Regions from separate parts of the Chryseobacterium sp. IT-36CA2 genome, predicted to be linked through region 2. Evidence: riboswitches for the same ligand, from Rfam matches in the RefSeq annotation. Region 2 holds a riboswitch; each other region holds the start of a gene.
What was found. Region 2 has a riboswitch for S-adenosylmethionine ahead of ACM6F9_RS12295 (SusC/RagA family TonB-linked outer membrane protein). Riboswitches for the same ligand answer to the same signal wherever they lie in the genome.

Region 1 (3,164 bases), 160 kb from region 2:
CTCTGAACATTTCTTTCGTCCTCGTTGACAGTGTCATTCTGAACGTCTTTATAAAACTCTTCAGCTTCAGCCTGTCGGGTATTGAAAATTTCATCAAACTTTTCAAAAGGTTCATCCGCCTCATCAGGACATAGTCTGAATTCAAAAACTTTTGATTCTCCGGCGCCAATAACTTCGTCAATCAGAAAAGAAGCTTTTGTCCCTTTCTTTTCGGGATTTATCGTATTTGCCTGATGGGTAATAAAATGATTGATCCCATCTTTGAAATAGCTGTTTTCGGCAGCAGGTGTTCCATGAAGTTTAGCGTTATTGGTTTCATTATCACAAAATACGCTTTGTGCATTGGTATTTCGGGAATAGAACTTTTTGATCGAAATACTATCATGGCCAATATTGATACTTCCGTTCTCAGAAGCATTGATTTCTCCTTTATAGGTATTATATCCCCATTTCCAGTTGTTTCTGAACCATACAGTAGGCGCTACCAGAATAGGTGCTTCATGCTGACTTCGGTTGCAGATGGTTACTCTGGCCAGAATATCATTGTGGTCGGCTTTACAGTACTCTATGAAAATATCAAAATATTCATCATTATCAAAAATTCCGGTATCGAAAATTTCATATTCCGGTTCCTTTTTACTGCGTTTTCCATTTTCGGCAACAAGGTCATCATAAGGAAATTCATTGATCGGATATTTATACACCATTTTCATATAGCTATGAGTAGGCGTATTATCCAGATAATAAAAAATTTCTTTGATGTCTTCCCCATGATTTCCCTGAGGGTTACTCAATCCGAAGAACCTTTCTTTTACCATTTTGTCTTTCTTGTTCCAAAATGAAAAAGCAAAACATAAAAGCTGCTTTACATCAGAAATTCCGGCAATGCCTTCTTCACCCCAGCGGTAGGCGTAGCTTTCGGCATTATTATGATTGGTAAAATTCCAGGCATTCCCGTTCGGGCTATAATCTTCGCGTACATTTCCCCACTGCCGGTTGCTTACATAAGGTCCCCAGTTTTTCCATTTGGTATCTTGTAATCTTTCTTTTTCAGCGGTCATATCTCATCATTTTTCCCCACGAAGTTAGTTTTTTTGAGAAGTAATTCCAATTTTTTTCATCTGAATAATTATTAATATAGTCTTGAAACACTTGTGTTTAAGGGCTTTTTTGAATATTAAAATATTTTTTTTTTGAAATTAAAAGAAAAGAACTACCTTTGCATCATTCGTTCATTCAAATATTGAAAATGTTATCAAGAAAGGTTGAGGGATTAGACCCTATGAAACCTTAGCAACCCTTTGCGCAAGCAAAGAAGGTGCTACGTTCTACCAAAGTATTTTGGACAGATAACTCACTGAAGTTCTTTTTCAGCCATTTCCTGTGGCATTTTCAATTGTATTAAAATTTAATAGAATTGAAAACAGAATTAAACTATATTAATCTTTCGTATCAAACTTATTCTCAAAAGGAATACCATATCTCATTAAGCTATCAGCTTTTTGGGAAAGATCTGTTTACAGCCCCTATCATTTTAATCAACCATGCTCTTACCGGAAATTCCAATGTATCCGGAGAAAAAGGCTGGTGGAAACAGTTGGTAGGAGAAAATCAGATTGTAGATACCGATAAATATACCGTTCTGTGCTTTAATATACCCGGAAACGGATATGACGATTTTTTAATTGAAGACTATGAAGACTTCACTCCTTCAGATATCGCAGCGATATTTCTGAAAGGGCTTGAAGCTTTACATATCAAAAATTTATATGCCATTATTGGAGGCTCTCTGGGAGGAGGGATTGCCTGGGAAATGCTTGCCAAGCAGTCGGATCTTGCAGAAATATTTATTCCTATAGCCTGTGATTACAGAACACACGACTGGCTTCATGCACAGTGTCTGGTTCAGAAATTTTTATTGAATGATAAAGAAGAACCATTACAGAAAGCAAGAATTCATGCCATGTTGTGTTATAGAACTCCACAGTCGCTCAACGACAGATTTCAAAACCAATATAACCAGGAAAAAAAATCCCTGGAATCAGAAGACTGGCTGGTTTATCATGGTAATGCACTAAACGAAAGATTTAGTTTGAAAAGTTACAAACTGATGAATCATCTCTTGATGAATATAAACGTTGCTGAAGAAGCACTGGAGAACATACAGACACGAATGCACATGATCTCCGTAGATACAGACTTATTCTTCCCGGCTTCTGAAATCCGAATGTGTTTTGAAAACTTACAAGAGAAAAATAAGGATGTTTCTTATCACGAGATCCAATCTATACACGGGCATGATGCCTTCCTAATGGAATATCAACAATTAAATAATATCATAAAAAATATTTTATAAAGTAATGAAAAAGGTTAACGAAATAAAATTCTTAAAAAATAGATCAATTGTCAAATTTGAAGGAGAAGATTTTCTGGGAGAAATTGGGATTGACGGACGAATTTTTAAAGCGCTTACCTTAGCGCGTATCAGTGTAGGAGTAATTTCACAACAAGCCATAGAAAACGGAATTTCTATTTTGGTTCAGGAAATTGATGCAGAAAAAGCAGTAGCTTGTCTTATTGATGAATTTGAAGAAGAAAGAAAATCTGGAAAAGTTTCTCAGATCTATAGTATCAATAATGTTTCTGTGATTGGTTTTGTAGCAGAAGATTTCAATAAAGTCTTTGCCGAACTGGCAAGAAACAATGTTTTCCCATTGCTTTTGAATCAGGTAGCAGGAGAAAACAGAGTAAATATCGTAGTGACTTCCTCACAGGATGAAAAAACAAGAAACATCATAGAATCTGAAATTTTCAAAAAACCAAAGACGGTTCATCTGGCAATCATTGGCCACGGAAACGTAGGAAAAACATTGATACAACAGGTTTTGGAATCTGCAGAAGAAATTAAAAAGCGTAAAAAAATAGACCTGAAAGTAGTGGCGGTAGCCAACTCAAAGAAAATTGCCTTCAACAAAAAAGGATTTGATGCCAATTGGAGTGATGAGGTTTTGACGGCAGAACATCCATCGAATGTTGAAGAACTGATTAATTTCTCTAATGAAAATCAACTTGAAAATTTAATCGTTGTTGATAACACAGCCAGCAAAGATTTTGTAAAGAACTATCACGCTTTGGCAGAAAACGGATTTGATCTGGTTTCTTCC
Region 2 (3,164 bases):
CTAAAACTCAGGTTCCGATTATGAATCTTGAGATTCCTACTGAATTACCAAACGTTTCTACAGGTATTTTAGATCCTAGAGATACGTATGAAAATGCTTCAGATTGGGAAGAAAAAGCAAAAGATCTTGCTTCAAGATATATCAAAAACTTTGAACAGTACTGTGATACTGAAGAAGGTAGAAAATTAATTGCTTCCGGACCTCAATTACAGGAACAAACTATCTAATAGTTAACTAAGCATAAAGAAAAGCCTCATCATTGATGAGGCTTTTTTTATTAATATTTTTTACAGCTTTCAATCAATTCATTTTGTTCATCAAGTTTTAGTACTGTTGATTTGATCGATTCTCCAGTTAGACGTTTTATGATCATAAAATGTTTTGAAAAAAAGTAAGACTCTTCGTCCAATATTTTATCTAAATACTTTGGAGTAGTGAAAGTCATCCAATATTTTGCTTTGTTGGAAAATATAATAGTTACTTCTATGGTATCAGATTCAATATTTTCTATTTTGTCATCTATGTTAATAGAAATTATTTCTGGTTGATTGTTTAAACTGAAATAAAATTTTGAATACCATCTCAGTCTTCCTTCGTCATTCTTAACCCTTACATTATCAGCGTTAATTTCTTCGATAATGTATGATTTTCTTTTTGTTAATTGCCTGGAATATGTCCCAATGCATTTGCAGTAAATCTTATCTTCTATCTTCATAAATCATTTCTAATTACTCATATGCATCTGTGAAAATCTGTGAGATCCGTGGGAAGGATATAAACTATAAAATTATTTCAAACTTAATATAGCCAATCTATACCCATCCATTCCAAAGCCTGATAAAACCGCATCCGTATTAGCAGCTGTTACAGATTTCTGTCGGAATTCCTCTCTTTTATAGATATTGCTGATGTGAACTTCTACTTTTGGTTTACGAATATTTTTTAGACAATCCGCAATTGCGTAGGAATAATGGGTGAAAGCTCCCGGATTAATCACTACTGCATCAAAATCATCCTCCTGAAGTCTGTTGATAAGTTCGCCTTCAATATTAGACTGATAATATTTTAATTCATGAGCCTGAAACTCAGATTTTAAATTTTCCAAATAGCTTTCCATGGAAACAGTTCCATAGATTTCCGGTTCTCTGGTACCTAATAGGTTAAGGTTAGGGCCGTTGATGATTAAAACTTTCATACTATAAAATTAAAAACTTTTTTTAATTAACAGCCAAAAAATTCTCCATTGATTGGCTGTTATTCAATTGAATTATTAATAATGATATTTATCATGTATGTGAAAGTGATAACGATCGTAACTCTTTGTAGTAAGGGATTTTATTAAAAAATTACGTTAATTTTTGAAAAATTATCATGAAAAATAAATAAGTCTACTTGTTTTGTAGACTAAAAGTTTTTAGCTTTGCAACCATATTTCGATCGGCTTATAAAGAAAGATGGAGGGAACTGACCCTATGAAATCTTGACAACCTACCCGTGGGGCAAGGTGTTACATTCAGCCTTTTAAGGAAAAATAAGGATTTGGTTTATCGTATTTATCGATGCCCTTTGCTGACTTTTCTGCAAAGGGCTAAATTTTAATATATGATAAATAAAATTGATTATGATTAATATAAATTTATTCAATTCTAAGGTTTGGATGCCTCCGGTTGCTGCATTTTTTCTGGGAGTAACCAGTCTCAATGCGCAGAATTCCAAGCCTAAAAAAGATAGCCTTAATGAAAAGGAGATTGATGAAGTGGTAGTGGTAGCCTACGGAAAAGCTAAAAGAAACAGCTATACAGGTTCTGTAGCCACTATTTCCAGTGATAAAATTAATAACAGACCCGTAACCAATATCACCAAAGCATTAGAAGGTCAGGTTGCCGGAATTCAGACAACAAGTGCATCTGGACAGCCGGGAGCTGTTTCTACCATTCGAATCAGAGGGATTGGCTCTATCAGTGCTTCAAGTGATCCTTTGTACGTAGTAGACGGAATTCCTTTTGACGGGAATCTGAACTCTATCAGCCCAAGCGATATTGAATCCATCAGTGTTCTGAAAGATGCTACAGCAAGTGCTTTGTATGGTTCAAGAGGAGCTAACGGGATTATCATCATCACCACAAAATCAGGTAAAAAAGGAGAGGCAAAAGTCAATTTTAATATCAGTCAGGGATTTTCCGGAAGAGCGGTGAAAGACTATGAACAGGTTAATACAGATCAATATTTCCAATTGTACTGGGAAGCATTGAGAAACGGATATCAATCTGGGAAAGTGAATGCTCAGCAAGCTGCTCAGATGGCAACGGGCAACCTTGTTTCTTCATTGGGTATCAATCCATATGGAACAGCTTATCCAAAACCGGTAGGAACGGATGGAAAGCTGTTACCGGGAGCTTCACCGCTTTGGAATGATGACTGGAGAGATATTTTGCAAAGAGTAGCTTCAAGAAATCAGGTAGACCTTGATATCAGCGGAGGAAGTGAGAAGAGCAATTATTTCTTTTCCCTAGGTTATCTTGATGATAAAGGAATGGCCATTGAATCAGGATATAAAAGATATAATACCAGATTGAAGATCAATTCGGAAGTGAAAAAATGGTTGAATGTTGGAGTGAACTTAAATTATACGAACAGTATTCAACAGGCACCTACTTCTTCAGATAACACTTCTAGTAATATCATCAATGCCGCAAGGTTTATTCCTTCATTCTATCCTTATTATGAAAGAAATGCGGACGGAAGTTATATTTTAGGATCTGATGGAAACCCGGTTTATGATTTCGGAAAATACAGACCTACAAGTGCACTTCAGAATCAAAATGCTGCTGCAACACTGTCATTAGATAAAAACGAAAATAAAGAAGACAATTTCTCTGGAAAAGGATTCATGGAGCTTACGTTCCTGCCGGAACTGAAATTCAAGACAAGTTTCTCTGTTGATTTGGTGAATTACAACGGACATTATTATTCAAACCCATTGCTGGGACAAGGAGCTGAAATAGGAGGTTCGGTAACAAAAAGCAATAGCAGGACACTTTCTTATACTACGAGTAATATTCTGACTTATGATAAAAAATTTGGAAAACATCATGTGAATGCTTTGGCAGGTCATGAATTCTATAAATATGACTATCAGACGATTTCCGGAACAAGAACCCAGT
Region 3 (3,164 bases), on a different contig from region 2:
ATCACATAGACGGATTCCGTTGGGATTTAACAAAAGGATTCACTCAAAGCTGTTCTGAAAATGATGAAACGTGCACCAACGCCTATCAGCAGGACAGAGTAGATATCATGAAACACTACGCAGACAGACAATGGGCTCTGGATCCGAACTCTTACATGATCTTCGAACACCTTGGAACAGATGCAGAAGAGCAGCAATGGGCGAATTACAGAATAGCAGAAGGAAAAGGCGTTATGCTTTGGAATAAACAGACAGATCCTTACAATCAGAATACAATGGGATATCAGGAAAACAGCAATTATGACCGTATGAACCACAGTCTCCACGGCTTTACCAATATGAGTGCTGTAGGCTATGGAGAAAGCCATGATGAAGAAAGACTGATGTTTAAAAATCTTGCATACGGAGCTACCAACGGAAGTTATAATGTGAAAGATCTGAATACCGCTCTTGAAAGAATGAAAACTTTCGGTGCAACCTTCTTCACGATTCCAGGTCCGAAAATGATCTGGCAGTTTGGCGAATTAGGATATGAATTCAGCATCAACAGATGTGCAAATGGTACTATCGACAGCGGCTGTAGAACAGATGAGAAACCTATTGCATTTACCTTAGGATATGATACGAATGCAAACAGAAAAGCGGTGTATGATACCTGGGCTAAAATCATCAATATCAGAAACAGTCATCCGGTTTTTAAATCTAAAACGTACAGTATAGAATCCAATAACCTTACGAATGATCCTAATGGTCTGATCACAAGAATTTATGTGTATGATACAACTATTACAACAGGAACAAAGAACATCGTAGTATTAGCGAATTACACTACTTCTGTGCAGAATGTAGTCCCTTATTTCCCATACACAGGCCAGTGGCAGAATCTGATGGATGACAGTATCTCGAATGTAGTCTCCACAACGGCTCCAATTACTTTACAGCCAGGCGAATTCAGAATCTTTGGAAATTATGCAGGTACTTTGTCAACAGCAGATACCAATGCTGCCAACAAATTATCCCTTCAGATTGCAGATAATCCTGTAAAAAACAGAGTTGCTAAATTCGTTTTCAGCAAAGCAAAAAATGGAGAAATTTTAATTTTTGATATGACCGGTAAAAAACTTGATTCATTCAAACTTGATAGAGAAAATGGTACCTATGACGCGAAAATCAGTTATCCCGCAGGAACTTACCTTGTACAGCTTAAATCGGATACAGGAATTGCGATTCAAAAGATGATCATTAAATAAAAGCGTTTAGACTTATAAAAAATATTGAATATCTTAAAAACCATTAAGAAGGATTTAATAAATAAAGTAGAGTTAAGCTGAATCATTCTGATTTTTAAGTTTAAAGCGAGGCTTATCTTAATACTCTTAAACTCTTATTAAATCTTAATGGTTCAAAAATAAAAGTGTAAACAATTTCTATAAAATAATAAAAGGCAAATTTGCAGTATTGCAGATTTGCCTTTTTTGTACATTTAAAAAAATAGTCTACTTTTGCAGTAGATTTATCAAGAAAGGTGGAGGGATTTGGCCCCGTGAAACCTTAGCAACCTACACGGTTTCAGAAGTGTAAAGGTGCTAATTCCAACCCTTAGGGGGAGATAAGTGAAGTCAATATTCTATATGAATTCCATTTCTTGAAGTCTTGTGTATCTGCGGAAAGATCCGTCGGGCCTGTATTATTAATTGTCAAGAACAAAATGAAAAAATTAAGCACAGCTGTATTATTGCTTGGAGCAATTCTGGTCGCAGCTCAGGAGAGTGAGGAAAAAGGAAAACAAATCGAAGATATTATCATTGTCGGAAACCGTAATGTCAAAAGAACAAAGCTGGAGACACCCGTTCCTGTAGATGTAATTAATATCGATAAAATCCAGAGAAGTTCTCCGCAAATGACTGCTCAGGATCTCCTGAACTATGTGATTCCATCATTTAATGCAGTGAGACAGTCTGCTTCGGATGGCACAGAACATGTTGATCCTGTAACTCTGAGAGGAATGGGACCCGATCAGGTTCTGGTGCTGCTTAACGGAAAAAGAAGACATTCTACATCATTGGTAAATTATCAGAATACAGTGGGAAATGGCTCTGTAGGAACAGATTTAAGTGCCATTCCGGTGATTTCGATTGACAGAATAGAAGTGTTAAGAGACGGAGCGGCTGCACAATACGGTTCTGATGCCATTGCAGGAGTGATTAATATTATTCTTAAAAAAAATGCCGGAGCTTCAGCAAGCCTTACTTATGGATTGACCGGAAGAAATGATGGTGATACTTACCAGGCAGGCGCCAATTACGGAACTTCATTAGGAAAGAAAGACAGTTATATTAACCTGTCTCTGCAATTAAGTCACAGAGGAAAAACGACAAGAACCCAAAATCATGATCTCGACATTTTCGGAAATAATTTTGCGTATGCATTTGCCGATGATCCTGCTGCTGCAAGAGCGGCTGATGATGAGAAGATTAAAGAACGAGGATTAACCCGCGATGATTTTAATTTTCAGATCGGAGATGCCCAAATCAGACAGGGTCAGCTGTTTTTCAATGCAGAATATCCTTTTAATGATAATTTTAAAGTCTATTCTTTTGGAGGATTCAGTATCAAAGAAGGAAAAGGATTTGGCTTCAGAAGACTTCCGAGCGAAACATCCAATGTAGTTTCATCCATTTATCCGAACGGGTTTCAGGCGACCCTCGGATCACAGGTGTACGATGTTTCTTACGCTGTAGGAGCAAAATATAATTTGAATGACTGGTTATTCGACTTAAGCAATACTTTCGGAAGTAACACATTCAATTATAACGTAAGCAACACCAATAATGCTTCTCTGGGAGCAAAATCTCCAACACGATTTTATGCCGGAGCGCATAGCTTCCTTCAAAATACCATTAACCTTGATGTTTCAAAAAATATAAAACAATTCAATATTGCATTCGGGGGAGAATTCAGATTTGAACAATACCAGATCAAAGCAGGAGACGAAGCATCCTATACCCAATATGACATCAATGGAAATGTGGCCACTGAAGGATCTACAGTGCTCGGCGCAGGCGGATCTCAATCCTTTATCGGGTTTTCTCCTAACAATGCACTGAAGAAAGACAGACATTCTACTGCTGTATATGCGGATGTTTCTTATGATTTAGATAAAA
Region 4 (3,164 bases), on a different contig from region 2:
GTGATAAATATCGTAGTTTAATAATAATCTGTCTTGTCCTAAATCAAATGTCAATCCTGATTTTGCAAAATATCCGCGTGCATATCTATCGGTATGGCTGCTCAAAAGTTCGTCCTGTTGGCCATTCAGCATACTTTCACGATAATTTTGCCCCACATTCAGCTGCCATCCGAAATATTTATTTCTTGCATTTAAGTTAACAGAGTTTGTGGTTCTGTTTCTGAATTTATCATAATTCGTGAAAGAATAATTCCCCGAATACGTAGCCGTTAAATATTTATTGGCATTTTTATTAGTGATGATATTCATGATAGCTCCTCCGGAAGTTGCCGGAAACTCAGCACCAGGCTGAGTGATCACTTCAATTCTTTCTACAGAATTGGCAGGCATTCCTTCAAGGAAGGAGTTCAATTCATTGGATGTGATATTTAGAGGTCTTCCATTAAGATATACTTCAAGCATTTTTCCCTGATACATCATCCCTGCAATGTCGGTAGATACAAGTCCTGGCAGCTTTTTAATTCCTTCCAAAACATTCCCGTTATTCAGCTGAGGTTGTTCGGAAAAGTCAAAAATTGTACGGTCGGCTTTTTGTTCAACGGCTTTTTTAGTTTTTGTGATAACTACTCCTTCAATTTGTTTTTCCTGAGGCTTATTGTTTTTTTCCTGAGAGAAAATAAAGACGGAGCTTAATAAGGATAATGCGAAAATCGTTTTTTTCATAATGTTTTTACTGATATCCGGTTAGACGCTGAAAAAGATAAATTGTTACTTTAAAATTGTGAAAATCGAAAAATTAAGCTAAAATTTTTTTTATTTCCGAAATAATTATATCTTTGCCGGGTAATTATCAAGAATCTCTAGATGGGATAGCAACCTGCAAAAACAAGCAAGGTGCTGCAATCGATAAGCCGGATCTTCCGGAAAAAATGTTTATCATTCTATCATTACCCATCTTGAATTTTTGTTTTAAAGTTAGAACCAAATGTTTAAAGACAAGGGAAATCACCTTACATCAGTTATTTTTTATTCCTCGGATCATGAAGTGAATCTTCATTATTCTAATATGTTTTCATGCCATTTCTATATGCGCATGTGTTGTTGCTGCTAGCACTTTCTATTTCTAAAAAATAATACAAACATTTCGAGCATCTATGGTAACCTTACAATTTAAGGCTACAGGATTTGTATTGCTCAAAAAACAATTTTTAACAACAAAAAGTAAACAACAATCAACATGCATAATTTCAAAACAAAAATATTTGTTCCTTCTTTCGCACTTATCTCTACATTTTATTACGCACAAACGGACACTTTACAATCAAAAAAAATAGAGGATGTAGTGATCCTTGGATCAAGAGGTTCCGGAAGATCATTGACGGAAACCCCTGTTCCGGTCGATATCATTAACATATCAAAAATTTTAAAACAAAGCCCGACGAACAATATCAGCCAGGCTTTGAATTATATAGTCCCATCATTTTCATCCACATCACACACGGTGAACGATGGAACTGACTTTGTAGATCCTGCTCTATTAAGAGGATTAGGACCAGATCAGGTTTTGGTTTTGCTTAATGGAAAAAGACGATATCAGTCTTCATTAATTAATGTTACCCTTACACCGGGAAGAGGCTCTGTGGGAACTGATCTTAATGCTATTCCCGCTTTTGCTTTAGAGAAAATTGAAGTTTTAAGAGATGGTGCTTCTGCTCAATATGGCTCTGATGCCATTGCAGGAGTCGTTAATCTGGGACTGAAGAAAAGATTAGGACTTTCCGGACAGGTATTTCTAGGAGGGTATGCTTCTCCTGTTGCCAATAATTTCTCAGGAGGAGTAGATGGACAAACCATTTCTGTAGATCTTAATTATGGAGCAAAAATTGGAAAATCCGGATTTATTAACGTTACGGGTTCTGCTCAATATCGTGATCCTTATTCCAGGGCGGGAGTAAGAGAAGGAGATATTTTCAATGCTTATAATGCTATTAATTACAGAGCACTGCAGGACGGAGTTAATATTGATGGTTTGTATAAAAACATTACCAATACGTCCAACACCCAGCAGATTATCAATACGGTAAAACAGTATGCGACTAAGGTTGGTTATTTTGGAACTGATTTTCAGTCTCAGATCTCAGGGGCAAATAGTATTTCTGACCTTCAAAAAATATTAGGTAAAGATTTTACTTCCCAGGAACTTAGCTACAGAGGATTGGAGAGAAAAGATTTCAGCCTGAGAGCCGGACAGTCTAAGTTACAATCGGGGCAGCTTTTCTTTAATTCCGAAATTCCTGTGAATGAAGACTGGAAGGTTTATTCATTTGGTGGTTATAGCTATCGTCTTGGAAATGCCGGAGGTTTTTACAGGCTCCCAAATACGGAAAGAAACATCAATGTGGTAACGCCAAACGGATACCTTCCTCAGATTGAAGCAGCCGTAAATGATTATTCACTTGCTGCCGGGATTAAAGGAAAATGGAATGGCTGGAATGTAGATTTCAGTAATACTTTCGGGAAAAATACCTTTGGTTTTGGAGTGGTAAATACCTTTAATGCATCGCTTACAGACAGCTCTCCAAGAACTTTTGATGCGGGAGGATCTGAGTTTTCACAAAATACAGTCAATCTGGATTTTTCCAAAAAATATGATGTCCTTAAAGGATTGAACATTGCTTTCGGTGCCGAATACCGACACGAAAATTATAAAGTAAATGCAGGAAAAGAAAATTCTTATGCTTCTTACGATATTTATGGGCGTGTGGTAACCGCCAAAACCCCTGAAAATGAAAAGGTAACCGATTTCTTCGAAAATATAAGACCAGCCGGAGCACAGGTTTTCCCAGGATTTAGTCCGGAAAATGCAGTATCAGGAAACAGAAACAGTATTGCAGCTTATGCCGATGCAGAGCTTGAAGTGACCGATGGATGGCTGTTGGAAGGAGCCTTACGATATGAAAATTATTCAGACTTCGGTTCTACATTCAATTATAAAGTGGCAACCAATGTAAAGCTGGCTCCCAATCTGAACTGGAGAGGAGCTGTTTCCACTGGATTTAGAGCGCCTTCATTGGCTCAGATCTATTATAGTTCTACTTCTACACTTATTCAGCAGGGGAAAACAACACAGGTGGGAACTTTCAGGAATAATTCTGAAGCAGCAC

Region 1: another riboswitch for S-adenosylmethionine. It lies ahead of ACM6F9_RS11535 (alpha/beta fold hydrolase); the one in region 2 lies ahead of ACM6F9_RS12295 (SusC/RagA family TonB-linked outer membrane protein).
Region 3: another riboswitch for S-adenosylmethionine. It lies ahead of ACM6F9_RS21195 (TonB-dependent receptor plug domain-containing protein); the one in region 2 lies ahead of ACM6F9_RS12295 (SusC/RagA family TonB-linked outer membrane protein).
Region 4: another riboswitch for S-adenosylmethionine. It lies ahead of ACM6F9_RS20855 (TonB-dependent receptor plug domain-containing protein); the one in region 2 lies ahead of ACM6F9_RS12295 (SusC/RagA family TonB-linked outer membrane protein).

Annotation. Positions count from the first base shown of each region.
Region 1 covers NZ_CATKPG010000021.1:13,519-16,682, reverse strand. The annotation lists gene ACM6F9_RS11540 (MGH1-like glycoside hydrolase domain-containing protein) at 1-1,061, opposite strand, end outside; SAM riboswitch class I at 1,250-1,356, shown strand; gene ACM6F9_RS11535 (alpha/beta fold hydrolase) at 1,418-2,356, shown strand; gene ACM6F9_RS11530 (ACT domain-containing protein) at 2,361-3,164, shown strand, end outside.
Region 2 covers NZ_CATKPG010000021.1:171,347-174,510, reverse strand. The annotation lists gene pckA (phosphoenolpyruvate carboxykinase (ATP)) at 1-227, shown strand, start outside; gene ACM6F9_RS12305 (hypothetical protein) at 278-715, opposite strand; gene ACM6F9_RS12300 (type II 3-dehydroquinate dehydratase) at 788-1,195, opposite strand; SAM riboswitch class I at 1,440-1,538, shown strand; gene ACM6F9_RS12295 (SusC/RagA family TonB-linked outer membrane protein) at 1,622-3,164, shown strand, end outside.
Region 3 covers NZ_CATKPG010000025.1:179,874-183,037, reverse strand. The annotation lists gene ACM6F9_RS21200 (alpha-amylase family glycosyl hydrolase) at 1-1,250, shown strand, start outside; SAM riboswitch class I at 1,511-1,616, shown strand; gene ACM6F9_RS21195 (TonB-dependent receptor plug domain-containing protein) at 1,709-3,164, shown strand, end outside.
Region 4 covers NZ_CATKPG010000025.1:104,409-107,572, reverse strand. The annotation lists gene ACM6F9_RS20860 (outer membrane beta-barrel protein) at 1-723, opposite strand, end outside; SAM-I-IV-variant riboswitch at 843-940, shown strand; gene ACM6F9_RS20855 (TonB-dependent receptor plug domain-containing protein) at 1,238-3,164, shown strand, end outside.